DNA from 4 places in the Streptomyces sp. NPDC048185 genome. Region 1 is predicted to be linked to each of the others. Evidence: riboswitches for the same ligand, from Rfam matches in the RefSeq annotation. Region 1 holds a riboswitch; each other region holds the start of a gene.

What was found. Region 1 has a riboswitch for cyclic di-AMP ahead of ACGF3H_RS21725 (NlpC/P60 family protein). Riboswitches for the same ligand answer to the same signal wherever they lie in the genome.
Region 2: linked by a shared signal. The riboswitch ahead of ACGF3H_RS20560 (transglycosylase family protein) and the one ahead of ACGF3H_RS21725 (NlpC/P60 family protein) in region 1 are both predicted to bind cyclic di-AMP.
Region 3: linked by a shared signal. The riboswitch ahead of ACGF3H_RS10635 (M23 family metallopeptidase) and the one ahead of ACGF3H_RS21725 (NlpC/P60 family protein) in region 1 are both predicted to bind cyclic di-AMP.
Region 4: linked by a shared signal. The riboswitch ahead of ACGF3H_RS22675 (transglycosylase SLT domain-containing protein) and the one ahead of ACGF3H_RS21725 (NlpC/P60 family protein) in region 1 are both predicted to bind cyclic di-AMP.

The regions. Positions count from the first base shown of each region.
Region 1 covers NZ_JBIDAN010000007.1:146,900-150,121, reverse strand. The annotation lists gene ACGF3H_RS21730 (tellurite resistance/C4-dicarboxylate transporter family protein) at 1-693, opposite strand, end outside; gene ACGF3H_RS21725 (NlpC/P60 family protein) at 720-1,931, opposite strand; cyclic di-AMP (ydaO/yuaA leader) riboswitch at 1,940-2,109, opposite strand; gene pcrA (DNA helicase PcrA) at 2,340-3,222, shown strand, end outside.
Region 2 covers NZ_JBIDAN010000006.1:412,851-416,072, reverse strand. The annotation lists gene eno (phosphopyruvate hydratase) at 1-290, opposite strand, end outside; gene ACGF3H_RS20560 (transglycosylase family protein) at 569-1,300, opposite strand; cyclic di-AMP (ydaO/yuaA leader) riboswitch at 1,304-1,469, opposite strand; gene ACGF3H_RS20555 (transglycosylase family protein) at 1,647-2,702, opposite strand; gene ACGF3H_RS20550 (cytochrome P450) at 2,846-3,222, opposite strand, start outside.
Region 3 covers NZ_JBIDAN010000003.1:17,814-21,035, reverse strand. The annotation lists gene ACGF3H_RS10640 (PP2C family protein-serine/threonine phosphatase) at 1-1,007, shown strand, start outside; cyclic di-AMP (ydaO/yuaA leader) riboswitch at 1,273-1,428, shown strand; gene ACGF3H_RS10635 (M23 family metallopeptidase) at 1,440-2,471, shown strand; gene ACGF3H_RS10630 (aldo/keto reductase) at 2,624-3,222, shown strand, end outside.
Region 4 covers NZ_JBIDAN010000007.1:333,142-336,363, forward strand. The annotation lists gene ACGF3H_RS22670 (polyprenyl synthetase family protein) at 1-795, opposite strand, end outside; cyclic di-AMP (ydaO/yuaA leader) riboswitch at 1,493-1,697, shown strand; gene ACGF3H_RS22675 (transglycosylase SLT domain-containing protein) at 1,701-2,195, shown strand; gene ACGF3H_RS22680 (HAD family hydrolase) at 2,243-3,052, opposite strand.

The DNA of each region.
Region 1 (3,222 bases):
GTGCAGCACCGCACTGTCGTCGTCGTTCCACAGGTACGTCCCGCCGTCGGCCGCGGCGAGCAGCTTGGCCCCCGCGAGCGCCGAGATGGCGAGCGCGCCGCCCGCGACCCAGTGGTCCCCGGCGCCGCGGGCCACTTGCCGCGGGTCGAAGCGGAACAGCGCGATGACGTAGAGCACGAGCCCCAGCCAGAACGGCACCAGCGCCACGTGCGCGAGCCAGGCCGTGGAGGTGGCCGCGGCCAGCGTGGCCCCCAGCACGGCCAGGCCCTCCGTGGCCACGCAGCCCAGGAACACCGCCCCCGGCATCCGCCGCTCCCAGTGCTGCACGACCACCAGCAGCAGCCCGGGCCACAGCAGCGCGGCCAGTGCCAGCAGCGCCGCCGCCAGGGCCGTCCAGCCGAGCAGCGAGAAACGGGTGCCCAGCACGGTCGTCGCGGCGACGGCCGTGAGCGCGCCCGGTGTCCCCGCCCGCGTCATCCACTTCGCCCGGTCGGACAGCAGCAGGGAGACGAAGTTCGCCGCGAGCGCCAGCCACGCGGCGCAGGCGAGCACCAGCGCGATGCGCGACAGCAGCTCGTGGTGGATCAGGTGCAGGCCGACCGACAGGATGCCGGTCGCCATCACCGCGGCCCCGGCCGCCGGCGGACGCTGCGCCCACCAGGCGCGCAGAGGGTGACTGGAGGCGGATGACATGGGTCGATGCTAGAGAGCGCCGTGCGTCAGGCCGGACGCACCACGCTGTGGATCGACGACTCGCCGTCGTAGAAGACCGACTCCTCGCGGACGTACGCACCCGGCTTCGGGGCGTGGATCATCATGCCGTTGCCGATGTAGATGCCGACGTGGCTGATGTCGTCGTAGAAGAAGACCAGGTCACCGGGTTGTGCCTGCGAGACGGAGACCGTCGTGCCGGCGTCGACCTGGTCGTAGGTGGTGCGCGGCAGCGTCACGTCCGCGGCCTTCCAGGCGGCCTGGGTGAGACCGGAGCAGTCGTACGAGCCGGGGCCCGTGGCGCCCCAGACGTACGGCTTGCCGATCTGGGCCCGGGCGAAGGCGAGCGCCTTCTCGGCCTTGGTGCCGTACGACGGGTCCGGCGCGGAGGAGCCGGTGCCGGTGCCGGTGCCGCCGGTGGCGGAACCGGACGAGCCGGTGGAGCCGGAGGAGCCGGAGGGGTCTGCCGGGGTGTCGCTCTCCTGCGGGGCGGCCTCCTGCTGCCGCTGCCGCTCCTCGGCCTGCTGCCGGGCCAGCTCGGCGGCCTTGCGGGCGGCCTCCTCCTGCTTCCTCCTCTCGATCGCCGCGAGCCGGGCCTTCTCCTCGGCGGTCAGCGTCGACAGCAGCTCGCGCGCGTCGGTGAGCTTCTTCTGGACCGTGGCCTTGGCCGTCCGCAGGTCGTTCTGCGAGTCGGTGAGCGTTTCAAGGCTCTCGGTGGCCTCCCGGCGCTTCTTCATCGTCTCGGACTGCTGGGTGACGTAGTCGTCGACCGCTTCCTTCTGGCGGCCGGTGAGCCGGTCCATCAGCTGGCTCCGGTCGACGTAGTCCTGCGGTGAGTCCGCGAGGAGGAAGGTCGCGGTCGACGGGATCAGGCCGCCCGTGCGGTACTGCGCGGAGGCGTAGGCGCCCAGCTCCTCGCGGGCCTCGTTGAGCTTTTGGGTGCGCTGGGCGACGTCGTCGAGGAGGGTGTCGACGCGCTCGCGCTGCTTCGCGGTCCTCTCCTTGGCCGCGTTGTACTTCTCGGTCGCCGACCCGGCCTGGCGGTAGAGGTCGTCGACCTTCTTCTCGACCTCTTCGAGGGTGGGCCGGTCGTCCGACGGCACGGCGTCGGACGTCTGGGACAGCAGGGCGACGGAGGTGAGGGCCGCCGTGGCGAGGGCGGGGGTCCGTATGCCTGCTACGCGCGTACCGGTGGGGCGCGACTTGCGGTGCGACGCCAAGGGAGGCGACTCCTTCCGTGCTCCGCCTACCGGGTTAGCTGTCGGGTTCGGGCGGTGGTTCGGAAGGATTGCCCTACGGCACCGCCCGTGGTGGGCGGGTGGCCGATTCACCCCAGGAATTCGGTGGGTCCCCGGCTCCGGACGCCGTGCGGCACGCCGGACTCGGCGGAGGCCGCGCGGCCCGGCGACGTTCGCCGGAAGGGGCGTGCGACCTGTCCCGCACCGTAGCCAACTCGTGTGGCGCCTGGGAAGGTTGCCGGGTGATATGCCCGATACATTTTCGTGACCTCCGGTGCGAGGGTCACTCCGTGTGATAGCGCCTGCTCCGAGAGCTCCGATCCCGGCGATGCCGGCCATTTTCCGGGGTGGCAGCCGGTTGTCGGTGGGGCACCCTAGACTCGGAGAGCGATGAGCAGCCTCTTTGACGAAAGCTTCCTGGCGAGCCTCCAGACCCCGCGCGGTCACGAGGAGGAACCCCCGCCGCCGCCCGAGGACGACCACGTGACGGAGCCGGTTCCGCACGATCTGTTCGGCGGGAAGTTCGACGCGCCGCCGGACCGGGACCCGTACTACCGGGACGGCGCCCCCCGCCCCGTCCTGGACCCGGCCGCGCTCCTGGAGGGGCTCAACGACAACCAGCGCGCCGCCGTCGTGCACTCCGGCTCCCCCCTGCTCATCGTGGCCGGTGCCGGATCCGGCAAGACCCGGGTGCTCACCCACCGCATCGCCCACCTGCTGGGAGAGCGGGGCGTCCACCCCGGGCAGATCCTCGCGATCACCTTCACCAACAAGGCCGCGGGCGAGATGAAGGAGCGCGTCGAGCAGCTCGTCGGCCCGCGCGCGAACGCGATGTGGGTGATGACCTTCCACAGCGCGTGCGTCCGCATCCTGCGCCGCGAGTCCAAGAAGCTCGGCTTCACGTCGTCCTTCTCGATCTACGACGCCGCCGACTCCAAGCGGCTCATGGCGCTGGTCTGCCGCGACCTGGACCTGGACCCGAAGCGCTTCCCGCCGAAGTCGTTCAGCGCGAAGATCAGCAACCTGAAGAACGAGCTGATCGACGAGGAGGACTTCGCCGCGCAGGCCGCCGACGGTTTCGAGAAGACCCTCGCCCAGGCCTACGCCCTCTACCAGTCGCGGCTGCGCGAGGCCAACGCGCTCGACTTCGACGACCTGATCATGACGACGGTCAACCTGCTCCGCGCCTTCCCGGACGTCGCCGAGCACTACCGCCGCCGCTTCCGGCACGTCCTCGTCGACGAGTACCAGGACACCAACCACGCCCAGTACG
Region 2 (3,222 bases), on a different contig from region 1:
AGGTCGAACATGGCCTGGTCGATCAGGCGCTGCTCGGTGGCGTCGTAGCCGACGAGCTCCGGGCCGATCTGCTCGATGACGGCCAGAACGGCCTTCTCGACACCCTTGCCCTGGTAGCGGTTGGGGTCGCCGTCACGGAGCTCGATGGCCTCGAAGGCACCGGTGGAGGCGCCGGACGGAACGGCGGCACGCCCCGTGCTGCCGTCGTCGAGGCCGACCTCGACCTCGACCGTGGGGTTGCCTCGGGAGTCCAGGATTTCCCGGGCTACGACGACGTCGATGGACGGCACGAGCATCTCCTTCTTCAATGTGACGCTTCGGTGTGACGCGGGTCCGCGAGGACCGCAGCGGTTCTGCGGGACGAGCCTAACCGGCTCCGGGCGATCGGCCAGCCGGTCGCCCACCCGGTGGACAGAACCGAGAGTAAATTGTTTCCGAACGGAACAAAGACCGTTCACGGAAATCGGGGAGGCTCCCCCGGCCGCCGGGACGTGACCCGGACGTGAAAAACCCGCCCCGGTGCGTACGGGGGAACACGCACCGGGGCGGGAGCAGGGCGGGCCGCCGCTTACTTGAGGTGCAGCTGCTGGCCCGGGTAGATCAGGTCGGCCTCGTCGACGATGTCGTCGTTCAGCTTGAACAGCTTCGCCCAGCCGCCCTTGACGTGGTGCTCCGCGGCGATCGAGCTGAGCGTGTCGCCCTTGACGACCTTGTACTCGCCGTCACCCTTCTCGACCTTCTTGCCGGTCGGGGTGGTGACGGTCTTCTTCTCGGCCTTGGTCTCGGCCTTGGCGGCCGGACGCTCGGAGGAGCGGGAGGCCTTCTGCTCGGTGGAGCGCTCGGCCGTGGAACCGCTGCTCTGGCTCTGCGAGCCGGAGGACTGCGAGGAGCCGCTGTCCTGGCTCTCGCCGGAGCCGCCGGAGTACGCGGCGCCCGACAGGCCGGTGCCGCAGACCGGCCAGGCGCCCTTGCCCTGGCTGGCGAGCACCTTCTCGGCGACCGCGATCTGCTGCGTCTTGCTCGCCTGGTCGGCGGTCGAGGCGTACTGCGTACCGCCGTAGGCGGCCCAGGTGGAGGCCGAGAACTGCAGACCGCCGTAGTAGCCGTTGCCGGTGTTGATGGACCAGTTGCCGCCGGACTCGCACTGGGCGACGGTGTCCCACTCGGACGCGGTGGCGGCGGAGGCGTTGCCGGCCGCCATCAGCGGGGCGGCGACGGCGGCACCGGTGACGCCGGCGACGGCGATGACACGGGTGGCCTTGGACGGACGACGGTGCTTGCCCTTGTCGGAAAACAGCATGGTTGATCCCCTCACCGACGCCTGCGAGGTGAGCTGTCGGGTTCGGGCCGGTTGAGTTGCCCGGCCGGGTCCCTTGCGGGACTCGGCTCCACCCCTAGCCGCTCCGGATCGCTGCCCGTTGCGGCACTTACCTTGGGTCCCCCGCTCCTGCCTGCGGCGCTTGACGCGACGACTGTTCCCGTACCGCCACTGGCAGGATTCGGCGTTGCGGCGGCCGGGGCCCGCGGTGGCGAGCGGTCATGACCGTAAGCACGCGCTCCGCGGTTTTTCAAAGACGATCACGGCTTCTGAGACCTATCTCTCACGTGATCCAAAACGGACATACGATCTCTAATCGTGACGCGAACTACCCCTGGTTCTGCACCGGTTCGCCCCCGACTGTGAGCGTCTGACCGGGCAGGATGTGGTCCGGGTCGGCGCCGACGACGTCCTTGTTGTCGGCATAGAGGGCGTGCCACCCGCCGGTGAGGTCAAGGGAGTCGGCGATGCCCCACAGGCTGTCGCCCGAACGCACGGTGTACGAGCCGTCCGTGAGACCGCGACCGCCCTCCTCGTCGCGCGAGGCGTGCCGCCCCGACGAGTCCGCCGTACGGCCGTCCACGGCGCCCTCCTCCGCGCTCCCGCCGCGGTGCCGGCCGGTCGCGGGCTCTTCGGTGCCGGTGAGCCCCGAAGCGGCGTCGCTCTGCCCCGACTTGCCGGACTCGTCACCGTCCGACGCGGTGGCGCCCGCGCTGCCGGACGCCTGCGCGTCACCGCCGGCCGGGGTGCCGGACGGGGTGGACGTGTCGGACTTGGTCGTTTCGTCCCCGGCGCCCGACGCGGCATCAGTCGTGGCCGGGGCGGAGGGCGACGGGGACTGGTGCCGCGACGGGGACGGAGAAGGGGTCGCCGAAGAGGACGATTCAGGGGCGGACTCGGTGGAACCGGTCAGACCGGATGACTCGGACGTACCCGGTGCATCCGCCCCCTCCTCCCCCGCCGACGCCCCGTCACCCGAGCCGCCGGAGCCGCCGCCGAGGATTCCCGAGTCGTTGCCCAGCCCCGCGAGCAGGCCGCAGGTCGGCCAGGCGGCGATGCCCTGGGCCGCGAGCACCTTCTCGGCGACGGCTATCTGCTGCGAGCGGCTCGCCTGGTCGGCACTCGAGGCATAGCTCAGACCGCCGTACTGCTCCCACATGTCCTGGGACAGCTGCAGGCCGCCGTAGTACCCGTTGCCGCTGTTCTGGCTCCAGGCGCCGCCCGTCTCGCACTCGGCGACCCGGTCCCAGTTCGTTCCGTCGGCCGCGTGGGCGCCGGTGGCCCCCAGGAGCGGGATCGCGATGGCGGAGCCGGTGACTCCGGCAGCGACGACCAGGGCGGGAGCCTGGCGGGGGCGACGGTGACGACCGTTCCCGGAGAGCATGCGACGACCTTTCACGAGACAGCGGGGACGGCGCGGCGAGTGATGCTCGGCGCCACGCTGATCCGTGAACGTATAGGCAGATGATCGCTTGTCACAAGTTCATGCCGCGCAGATCACGTGAAGATCACAGAGGTGAGCGCGTGTCACCTTTGCGTGGGTGACGGATCGTTCTCGCGCGGCGACGGGACCGGTGTGAAGGACACCGGAAGCGTGCGCAGCCCCCGCATGATGAGACCGCCGCGCCAGCGCAGCTCGGCCGGATCCGCGGCGAGGGCCAGGTCCGGGAGCCGCGTGAGGAGCGTGGCGAGCGCGGTCTGCCCCTCCAGCCGGGCGAGCGGGGCCCCGAGGCAGTAGTGGATGCCGTGGCCGTATCCGAGGTGCTGGCTGTCCCGGCGGGAGAGGTCGAGGGTGTCGGGGTCGGGGAACCGCTCCGGGTCCCGGTCGGCGGCGGCCAGGACGACGAGGACGGGATCTCCGGGGGCGATGTCCTGCCCGCCGACGGTGAGCGCCTCGGTGGCGA
Region 3 (3,222 bases), on a different contig from region 1:
TGTACGACCTCCTCACCCCCCGGTACTTCACCGCGGGGCCCCTCTGGACGGCCGCGCCCCTGGTCGCGGCGCCCCTCTACTCGCGGCGCGACACCCTGCTCACCGGCCTCGCCGTGGTCGCCGCCGTCATCGGGCTCCAGCTCGGCAAGGGCGTCATCCACTACGTGGACTCGCTCACCGAGCTGATCACCATCGCGACGGTCGCCGCCCTCGCCGTCTTCGTGAACGCCTTCGTCCGCCGCACCGACGAGCGCCTCGCCTCCGCCCGTGAGATCGCCGAGGCCGCCCAGCGCGCCGTGCTGCCCGAGCCCGCCGAACGGATCGGCGGCTTCGAGATCGCCGCCTGCTACGAGGCGGCGCAGGCGGACGCCTTCATCGGCGGCGACCTGTACGCGGTGCAGGACAGTGCCCGCGGCGTGCGGCTCATCGTCGGAGACGTGCGCGGCAAGGGCATGGGCGCGGTGGCCGCCGTCGCCGTGGTGATCGGTGCCTTCCGGGAGGCCGCCGAGCAGGAGGCGACGCTGGAGGCGGTCGCGCAGCGGCTGGAGCGGGCGCTGGCGCGCGAGGGCACCCGCCGGGACGGGCTGGACGCCTTCGAGGGGTTCACCACCGCCGTCCTCGCCGAACTGCCGCACGGCGAGGGCATCGTCCGCGTCGTCAACCGCGGCCACCCGCCGCCGCTGCTGCTGCACGCCGACGGCACCGTGCACCCGGTGCAGGACGGGGAGTTCGCGCTGCCGCTCGGCATGGGCGAGCTCGGGGTGTGGCCCGACCGGGCGCAGCAGAGCGGGCTTCCCGGCGGAGCCACCCTGCTGCTGTACACCGACGGGCTGTCCGAGGCCCGTGACGCCCAGGGCCGGTTCTACGACCCCCACGCGCGGCTGGCCGGCCGCGTCTTCCGCCACCCGGCCCACCTGCTCGAAACCCTCGCCGACGAGGTGCGCGAGCACTCCGGGGGCGGCACGACGGACGACATGGCGCTGCTCGCCGTCCGCCGCCGGGCCTGAGCGGTGCGGCGACCCCCCTCGATCGCCGTCACGGGTGGTGACGGCACGACCGCCCTCCGCATAACAACTGACACACCGTCATAAACGCGTGATGTGAAGTCGTGACCTGAGAGGCGGTCAACTCGCCCCCATATGTGTCTCAATGAGGCGTACGTCCCGGCCGGTATCCCTAATGATCAAGCGGAACGGCTTGGAATCAGCACCTCGCGTCTATTAACGTTCGATAACGCAGCGCGGTCGTCCCAGCCGTCACAGAAGGCGGCTCCGTGCGCACGCGCCGAATCCCGTGAGGGAACCGGGGAACCACCACTTGGGGTGAATCGGGCGTATGCCGCCGTGGCTACACGGCGCGTATACGCGCGTAGGAGACCTTCCTGCTCCGAACCCGTCAGCTAACCCGGTAGGCGGAAGGAAGGAAAGGAGTACGCCCACGTGGCGTCCAACCGGCCTGCCCCCGAGGCCCCGTTCGTGCCCGGCACGCACGACACCGAAACCTTCGGCTACGACGGCTACCGTGCCGAAGAGGGCCCCTGGGAGGAGTGGAATCCCACCGCGGAGTCCATCCGTCCGGTACGCGGCCGGCACCGTGTCGCCAAGCAGCGCGGCGGGCTCGCCCGCAGCTCCACCGTCCTCGGCGTCGGCGTCATCGCGGCCGTCGGAGCGGGCGGCATGGCCAGCGCGCAGACCGGCAAGCCGCCGGTGTCCATCTCGATGCCCGATCTGCCGAACGTCGGCTCGCTCATCTCCGACGACGAGCCGGAGCCCGAGGGTTCCGCCACCCCGCTCAGCGGCATCGGTATGACCGCCGACGACACCGCCGAGGGCACCACCGACGCCGGTGAGGTCCTGCGGGCGCGCATCATGCAGCAGGCCGAGCAGCAGCAGGTCCAGGTCGAGACCAAGGCCGCCGCCGAGGCCGCCGCCAAGGCCGAGAAGGAGGCCGCCGAGGCCGCCGCCAAGGCGGAGAAGGAGGCCGAGGCCAAGGCCGCCGCCGCCAAGAAGAAGGCGGAGGAGGAGGCCGCGAAGAAGGCCGAGGCCGAGCGGCTCGCCGAGCTGGCCAAGCAGTTCACGCTGCCGACCTCCTCGTACACGATCACCTCGACCTTCGGCCAGGCCGGGTCCATGTGGTCCTCCGGCCACCACACCGGCCTCGACTTCGCCGCGCCCACGGGCACCCTCATCAAGGCCGTCCACACCGGCACGATCACCGAGGCGGGCTGGGCGGGCGCCTACGGCTACCGCACCATCCTGACCCTGGACGACGGCACCGAGCTGTGGTTCTGCCACCAGTCGTCGATCAGCGTCGGCGTCGGCCAGAAGGTCAGCACCGGGGACGTCATCGGCCGCGTGGGCGCCACGGGCAACGTCACCGGACCGCACCTGCACTTCGAGGTCCACGTCGGCGGTGCCGAGGGCGGCGTCGACCCGGCCGCGTGGCTGCAGGGCAAGGGCCTCACCCCCTGAGGACACGGGCGCCCGGAAGAGGCGCCCACCTTCGGATCCCGGCGGTCCTGACGGCGACCCCCCGACGTCAGGGCTGCCGGTTTGCGCGATCTTTGCGTCCGGCCCCCGCACCCTCGGAATGACCGGTTCCGGTGCGCTTGTTGTCGTAGGACATGACTTCTCTGCGCAAGCTCGGCTCCTCCGACCTCGAGGTCTTCCCGCTCTCCCTCGGCGGCAACGTCTTCGGCTGGACCGCCGACCAGGACACCTCCTTCGCCGTCCTCGACGCCTACACCGCCGCCGGCGGCAACTTCGTCGACACCGCCGACGCCTACTCCGCGTGGGTCGAGGGCAACAGCGGCGGCGAGTCCGAGACCCTCATCGGCAAGTGGCTCGCGACCCGCGGCAACCGCGCCGACATCGTGATCGCCACGAAGGTCAGCCAGCACCCGGAGTACCCCGGTCTGTCCGCCGCCAACATCAAGGCCGCCGCCGACGCCTCGCTGCGCCGCCTGGGCACCGACCACATCGACCTCTACTACACCCACTTCGACAAGCCCGAGGTGCCGGTCGAGGAGATCATCGGCGCGCTCGACGAACTGGTGCGCGCGGGCAAGGTCCGGTACATCGCCGCCTCCAACATCACCCCCGAGCGGCTCGCGGCGTCCCTGGAGTTCTCGGACCGCGAGGGCCTCGCCCGGTACGTGGCCCTGCAGCCCCACTACAACCTGGTCTCGCGGGACACGTACGAGGGCGGGCTGCGCGACCTCGC
Region 4 (3,222 bases), 190 kb from region 1:
GAGGTCCTCGGCGAGGCCCAGCCGGGCCGCCCTTTCGCGCAGCCGCAGCACCGGGAGGGTCGGGATGCCCTCGCGCAGGTCCGTGCCGGGCGTCTTGCCCGACTCGTGGGAGTCGGAGGCGATGTCCAGGACGTCGTCCGCGAGCTGGAAGGCGACGCCGAGCCGCTCGCCGTACTGGGTCAGCACGTCGACGACCGTCTCGTCGGCGCCGGACATCATCGCGCCGAACCGGCAGGAGACCGCGACCAGCGATCCCGTCTTGCCGCCGAGCACGTCGAGGTAGTGGTCGACGGGGTCCCGTCCGTCCTGCGGTCCGGCCGTCTCCAGGATCTGGCCGGTGACGAGCCGCTCGAACGCGAGGGCCTGCACCCGGACGGCCTCGGGCCCGAGGTCGGCGAGGATCTGGGAGGCACGGGCGAACAGGAAGTCACCGGTGAGGACGGCGACCGAGTTGCCCCAGCGGGTGTTCGCGCTGGGCACCCCGCGGCGCACGGCGGCCTCGTCCATCACGTCGTCGTGGTAGAGCGTGGCGAGGTGGGTCAGCTCCACGACCACGGCCGAGGGCACGATGCCGGGCGCGTAGGGGTCGCCGAACCGGGAGGCGAGCATCACCAGCAGCGGCCGGAACCGCTTGCCGCCGGCCCGCACCAGGTGCTGGGCGGCCTCCGTGATGAAGGGCACCTCGCTTTTGGTTGCCTCAAGCAACCCTTCCTCGACGGCCGCCAATCCGGTCTGGACATCGGCTTCCAGAGCCTGGTCCCGCACGCTCAGCCCGAACGGCCCGACGACGGTCACGAGGGATCTCCTGTCTGCTGGTGTCTACTGGCGATTACCTGGTTTGTCGATAGGTCGCTGCCACCACTCGAGTCAGCGTATCCGGTCACGTTTCGATCACCGCTAGCGCCCACCGTTACAGGCCGGTCGGTATCGGATCATGCACGGTATGTTTTTGATCAGGTGATATGAGCGGATATCGATCGACATCGCCAGAGACGTGCGAAACAGGACACGGCACGCCGAAAGCCGCCACCGAAGATCCCACCACCCCTCCCAACGGACCGCACCCCGAGAACGTCACCCATTCGACATCCGCTCCCCCGCCCCGAACGGGTGCCCGCGCAGGGCGACGGGACACCGGGCCGCGCGGTCGGCGGCGGAGCGCGGCACAGGGCGCGCACACCCGGCGGACAGCCCCGCCCCGGCCGCCCGCCCAAACGGCCCGCCATCGGCGGCCGGTTGGCCACCAGTTGGCCCTAATGCCCGATTTGCCGCCCTTGTTGAGGCCCGTGAGTTGGCTCACGCCGCCGCACCCGCCGGCCCGCGCGCCGCACCCCCGTCACGACCCCCGCCACCCCTTTGCCCCGTAGGCGAGTTGGGCCTTGGCAGTCGCAAAGGATCAAGCACCCCAAATCCCCCAGACCAAGGTCAACAGGCACGTCGGGTGATTCCTGCACTTGTTCCGGACATGTGCTCTCGCATACGTTCCCGGCCTGTCAGGCGGACGCCGAATCCTGCCACCGCCCGGCACACAGTCATCCACTCGAGACACTCGCAGGCAGGAGCGGGGGACCCAGGTAAGTCGCCGCGCCGGACACCACCGGAGCGGCTCGGGGTGAAGCCGTGCCCGTCAGGGCGCGGCCGGGCACCTCCCCGCCCGAACCCGACAGCTCACCTCGCAGGCGTTGGAGAGGGACACACACATGCCTGCCAACGGTCAGAACCGTCACGCCCGGACCAGCCGCCTCGCCCGCAAGCTCGCCGTCGCCGGCACCGGCGCCGCCGTGCTCGCCCTGCCGCTCATCGGCGCCGCCACCGCGTCCGCCGCCACCCCGGCCGCCACGACCACCGCCGCCACCACGGCGACCACGGCGTACCCGGACAACCTCGACGGCTGGATCCGCGAGTCGCTGGACATCATGGCCCAGCACGGGATCCCCGGGACGTACGACGGCATCCACCGCAACATCATGCGCGAGTCGTCCGGCAACCCGCTCGCCATCAACAACTGGGACATCAACGCCATCAACGGCACCCCGTCCAAGGGCCTGCTCCAGGTGATCGACCCGACCTTCCAGGCGTACCACGTCGCCGGCACCTCCTGGGACTCGTACGACCCGGTCGCCAACATCACCGCCGCCTGCAACTACGCGGCCGACCGGTACGGCTCGATCGACAACGTCTTCAGCGCGTACTGAGCCGTACCCGCCATGAGCCGTGACCAGGTCCCCTCGGCGGACGGGATCTAGTCGGCTCCGAAGATCCGCTCGAGGACGACGGCCACGCCGTCGTCCTCGTTCGTCGTGGTGACCTCGTCCGCGACCGCCTTGAGCTCGGGGTGGGCGCCCGCCATGGCGACCCCGCGGGCCGCCCAGTGGAACATGGGGATGTCGTTGGGCATGTCCCCGAAGGCGATCGTCCGCCGCCGGCTCAGCCCCAGGTGCTCGGCGGCGAGCGCCAGACCGGTCGCCTTGGTGACCCCGCACGGCTGGAGCTCCACCGTCCCCGGCCCCGACATGGTGACCGTCGCGAGCGAGCCGACCACCGCGCGCGCCGTCGCCGCCAGCTCGTCGTCGGACAGGTCGGGATGGCGCAGCAGCACCTTGCTGATCGGCGCGCTCCACAGCTCGTCGCGCCGCTCGACGCGCACCGCGGGCAGCGTCGGGTGGGGCATCAGATAGCCCGGCTCGATGAGGGTCAGCCCGTCGACCCCGTCCTGGTCGACCGCGGCGTACACCTCCCCCACCTCGGCCTCGATCTTGCCGAGTGCGGTCTCCGCCAGCTCCCGGTCCAGGGTGACCGACCACAGCATCCGGTGCGCGCCCGCGTCGTACACCTGCGCGCCCTGTCCGCACACCGCGAGCCCCGTGCAGCCGAGGCCGTCGAGCAGGGAGCGCACCCTCGGTGCCGGGCGGCCCGTCACCACCAGGTGCCGGGCTCCGGCCCGGGCCACCCGTGCCAGCGCGGCCAGCGACCGGTCGGAGACGGTGTCGTCGCCGCGCAGCAGCGTTCCGTCGAGGTCGGTGGCGACGAGGGCATATGCGGTGCGGTCCATGATCAGAGAATACGGACACCGCACCTGTCCGACTCACCCACGACCGGATGCGCACGAGGACGTTCGCAGGTGTCCGAAACCTGACACAACATCGTCTAAAGGCGGTTAAAGGCCTGTGCACCAGTTGGCAACAACATGCTCTGCCTTCTACCCTCCGGACGGCCCCGGGG